Regions from separate parts of the Bradyrhizobium sp. USDA 4461 genome, predicted to be linked through region 1. Evidence: predicted binding sites of a transcription regulator. Region 1 holds the regulator's gene; the other holds the start of a gene.
The links. The regulator LexA, encoded in region 1, represses DNA repair genes until DNA is damaged. The targets are predictions, from matches to a motif close to TGTTCNNNNTGTGTTCNG.
Positions count from the first base shown of each region.

Region 2: ACVINW_RS04195 (ribonuclease T2 family protein) is a predicted target of LexA. The motif match lies at 858-875, and genes of this name have one in related genera.

Region 1 is NZ_JBSRXM010000001.1:6,410,218-6,412,400, reverse strand. It holds gene ACVINW_RS30140 (molybdopterin molybdotransferase MoeA) at 1-676, shown strand, start outside; gene lexA (transcriptional repressor LexA) at 920-1,624, shown strand; gene ACVINW_RS30130 (hypothetical protein) at 1,901-2,183, shown strand, end outside.
Region 2 is NZ_JBSRXM010000001.1:879,683-881,865, forward strand. It holds gene ACVINW_RS04185 (hypothetical protein) at 1-159, opposite strand, end outside; gene ACVINW_RS04190 (hypothetical protein) at 327-803, shown strand; gene ACVINW_RS04195 (ribonuclease T2 family protein) at 921-1,607, shown strand; gene ACVINW_RS04200 (23S rRNA (adenine(2030)-N(6))-methyltransferase RlmJ) at 1,779-2,183, shown strand, end outside.

The DNA of each region.
Region 1 (2,183 bases):
GGCGACCGGCGACGAGCTGGTGATGCCGGGCTCGCAGCCCGGACCCGGCCAGATCGTCTATTCCAACGGCTATGCGCTGCGGGCGCTGGCGCGTGCCGAAGGCGCCGAGACCATCGATCTCGGGATTGCCGCCGATACGGTTGAGGCCACCACGGCCGGCATCCGCCGGGCCCGCGACACCGGAGCCGACATCCTGATCACGACCGGCGGCGCCTCGGTCGGTGACCACGACCTGGTCAAGCGGTCGCTGGAGGCCGAGGGCGTCGCGATGGCGTTCTGGCGGATCGCGATGCGGCCCGGCAAGCCGATGATGCATGGCCGGCTCGGGGCGATGCGGGTGATCGGCCTGCCCGGCAATCCGGTGTCGTCCTATGTCTGCGCCTTCCTGTTTCTGGTGCCGTTGATTCGGGCGCTGAGCGGCCGAAAAGCGATTCATCATCGCCGCGCGACCGCTTTGCTCGGCCGCGACCTCGCTGCCAACGACCAGCGCGAGGACTATCTGCGCGCGCGTCTCGAGACGCGCGACGACGGCACGCTGATCGCAACGCCCGTGATGCAGCAGGATTCTTCGCTGCTCGGGAATCTCGCTGCGGCACGGGCACTTCTCGTGCGTCCGCCGTTTGCGCCGGCCGCCGTCGCCGGCAGCGAATGCGAGATCCTGATGCTGCCCGAATAGGGTTTTCTCACCGCGGCGATTGTGCGCCGCCGGGCGTGTTCACCGGAAATTAAGTGGTTGCGGAACACATATCGAACATATAGTGTCCGTTCATGATTTGTTTCGAGTACTGGTGTCTACAATCGGGAGGCCGCCCAGGAGCGCTTGCAGCAAGCACCATGCTCCCTTGGTCAGGCCCGGTCTGCAGATCCCACCGAAGAGTCTCGGAATCGAACGACGCTATCAACCGGGGGAATACTCGAGATGCTCACGCGCAAACAGTACGAACTTCTGCGTTTCATCAATGAACGTCTGAAAGAGGCCGGCGTCCCGCCCTCCTTCGACGAGATGAAGGATGCGCTCGACCTGCGCTCGAAGTCCGGTATCCACCGCCTGATCACTGCGCTGGAGGAGCGCGGCTTCATCCGCCGCCTGCCCAACCGCGCCCGCGCCATCGAAGTCATCAAGCTGCCCGAGCTGTCGGCCGGCGGCGGCAACGGCCGACGCGGCTTCACCCCGAGCGTCATCGAAGGCACCCTCGGCAAGCGCACCTCTACACCGCCGATCGCCGAGGATGACGGCAATCGACCGGTCGCGGTCCCGGTCATGGGCCGGATCGCTGCCGGTACGCCGATCGAGGCGCTGCAGACCCGCAGCCACACCATCAGCGTGCCGCCCGACATGCTCGGCTCCGGCGAGCATTATGCGCTGGAGGTGCGCGGCGACTCGATGGTCGATGCCGGCATTCTCGACGGCGACATGGCGCTGATCCAGCGCAACGACGTCGCCAACACCGGCGACATCGTGGTGGCGCTGATCGACGAGGAGGAAGCGACCCTGAAGCGCTTCCGCCGCCGCGGCGCTTCGATCGCGCTGGAGCCGGCCAACACCGCCTATGAAGTGCGCATCCTGCCGCCGAACCGGGTCCGCATCCAGGGCAAGCTGATCGGGCTCTATCGCAAGTACTGAATTGCAAATAGTTGCGGCGGCGAGGCAAATACTTGCGGCGGCGAGGAACGAGCGACAGATCGGATCGTTCCTTGGAAGATAGCGCGGCATGCGGCCTGCTCGATGCGCTCCGATACCTCTCACGCAGTGTCGCGTGTTTGTGATTGAGGCGGTCTCGGGCGAGTCGTACAATCGCCCAGAAACGAGCTGACACTCGTTCGCTATCGTCCACTCTGGTAGAGGCCCTATGCCTCAAGGAGAGGCACGGGTCGCTACCTCCATTTGAGGAGCCATCCGATGTGTGACTATAGTCTGCACGCCGTGGCATCGCGCCCCGCCATTGTCGGAGAGACGCTGATCACCACGACCTTCCGCGGCACGTCGACCCGCGGCTTTGCGTCGGAGAACGATCCGACTGTCGCGGTCTGCATGCTGCCGGGCACCGAGCTCGCTTTCGCCGAGAACGTTCGCTACGACAGCCGCTGGATCTGGACCAAGACGCTGAATTTCCGCGTCGGCGTGTTCAACGAAGTCGAGCCCGACGTGCCGGATCGCCATCATGATGCGGTCGAATTCCCCG
Region 2 (2,183 bases), 5.5 Mb from region 1:
TTGCCGGGCATCGGTCTGGGCCGCCAGCGAATAGGCGATGATACCGCCGGTATCATTGCCCTTGAACGGCGGCACCGGCTGCAGCCAATCGGCTTGCGCCGGACCAACGGCCAGCATCCCGCTAACGGCAACCAGGCACGCGGCCAATTTCGTTCGCATCGCAGACTCCATTTCGCTTGAGGCCCAACATAGAGTGCGCCGGCGACCGTGAAAAGAACGAGCCGGCAGCCGGAAGTGGACTTCTCGACAGGTGTTGCCGCGCTGCACTTGACCTCGCCGGGGCTTCGCGGCACCGTCCGCCGCATCGGATAATCGGGTGGATTCCCATGCGCAACCTGTTCAACTCCCGCAACAAACTAGGCCGCACGCTTGGCCTCGGCGCCGCACTCGTGGCCGGCACGCTGGCTTTCGGGGGCACGGCGCAGGCCGCCAATCCGTTCGAACTGAATTTCTGGCTGTCGGGCCCGCGCTATGACGGCAATGTCGCCCCCTGCGAAAAGGCCCTGGCGACCATCAGCGATCAATTCCACGAGAAGGAAGCCACCTTCTGGAATTCGCCGCTGGTCATCACCGGCTTCAGCCGGATCCACGAAACCGCCTTCCGCCCCTGGCAGTCCGACAATATCCCGCGCCGCTATTGCTCGGGCGATGCGCTGCTGAGCGACGGCAAGGTGCGCAAGGTGCACTATTCGATCATCGAGGACGGCGGCTTTGCCGGCATCGACCAGGGCGTCGAATGGTGTGTCGCCGGGCTCGACCGCAACTGGGCCTACAACCCGTCGTGCAAGGCCGCCCGGCCCTGATAGCCCGACCAGATTGCTGAAACAGAAGCCGCCGCCATCAAAGCCGGCGGCTTTTGTTCTTGAAATGTTCCAAATGCCTGTTAGGCTGCGGGACGATCGCGTGAGGGGGAGCGTTTGATGCCTCGGTTGGACACAATTTCCCGATTCCTGATTTCCGCTGTCGTTGCTCTCTGTGGCGCGGTTGGGGCTTCGGCCCAGGATCGCCGCCAGAACGCGCCCGGCGAATTCGATTTCTATGTGCTGTCGCTGTCATGGTCGCCTTCGTTCTGCGAGGCGGCGAGCGAGCGGGGCAACAATGGCCGCGGGACCCAGGCACAGTGTGGCGGCCGGCCCTACTCCTTCGTGGTGCACGGGCTGTGGCCGCAATATGAACGTGGCTTCCCGGAATACTGCCAGCGGCCCTCGCCGCGGCTGGCCCGCAACATCATGACCTCGATGCTCGACCTGATGCCGGCGCCCGGGCTGATCTACAACGAGTGGGACAAGCACGGCACCTGCTCCGGCCTCGGCGAGCGCGCCTATTTCGAAGCGATCCGCAAGGCCCGCGCCGCGGTGAAGATCCCCGAGGAATTCCTGCAATTGACGGAACCGAAGACGATCGCGCCCGACGAGTTGGAGACGGCCTTCATCAAGGCCAATCCCGGACTCAGCAACTCCGCGATCTCGGTGACCTGCGACAGCCGGCGCCTCAGCGAGGTGCGGATCTGCCTCAGCAAGGATCTGCAATTCCGCTCCTGCGAGGAAATCGATCGCCGCGCCTGCCGCCGCGATCAGGTGCTGATGCCGCCGGTGCGCGGCGGCTGATCCCTCCCCGTCATGGCCGGGCGGAGGCGCGCCGCGCAGCGTCCGCGCTGACTGTTCCGGCCATTCTCGCCCTCGCGAATCCGGCAAGATCAGGCGTCGATGCCCGCGACAAGCCCGGGCATGACGAAGTACAACATGCGCATCCCTCTCGGAGCGCAGCGCGATAACCGCATGAACTACCGCCACGCCTTTCATGCCGGCAACTTTGCCGATGTTATCAAGCACATCGTGCTGGTGCGGATGCTGACCTATCTGCAGGAGAAGCAGGCGCCGTTCCGTGTCATCGACAGCCATGCCGGCGCCGGCCTCTATGACCTGACATCGAGCGAAGCCGAGCGCGGCGGCGAATGGCTCAGCGGCATCGCGCGGTTGATGCAGGCGCGACTCTCCGACAAGGCGCTGCCGTTGATCGCGCCCTATCTCGACATCGTCAGGGCATTCAATCCGCGCGGCGAGTTGAAAGCCTATCCCGGCTCGCCGCTGATCGCGCGGGCGCTGCTGCGCCCTCAGGATCGTCTCACGGCCTGCGAGATCGAACCGACCGCACGCAAGCAACTGATCGACGCGTTGCGGCGT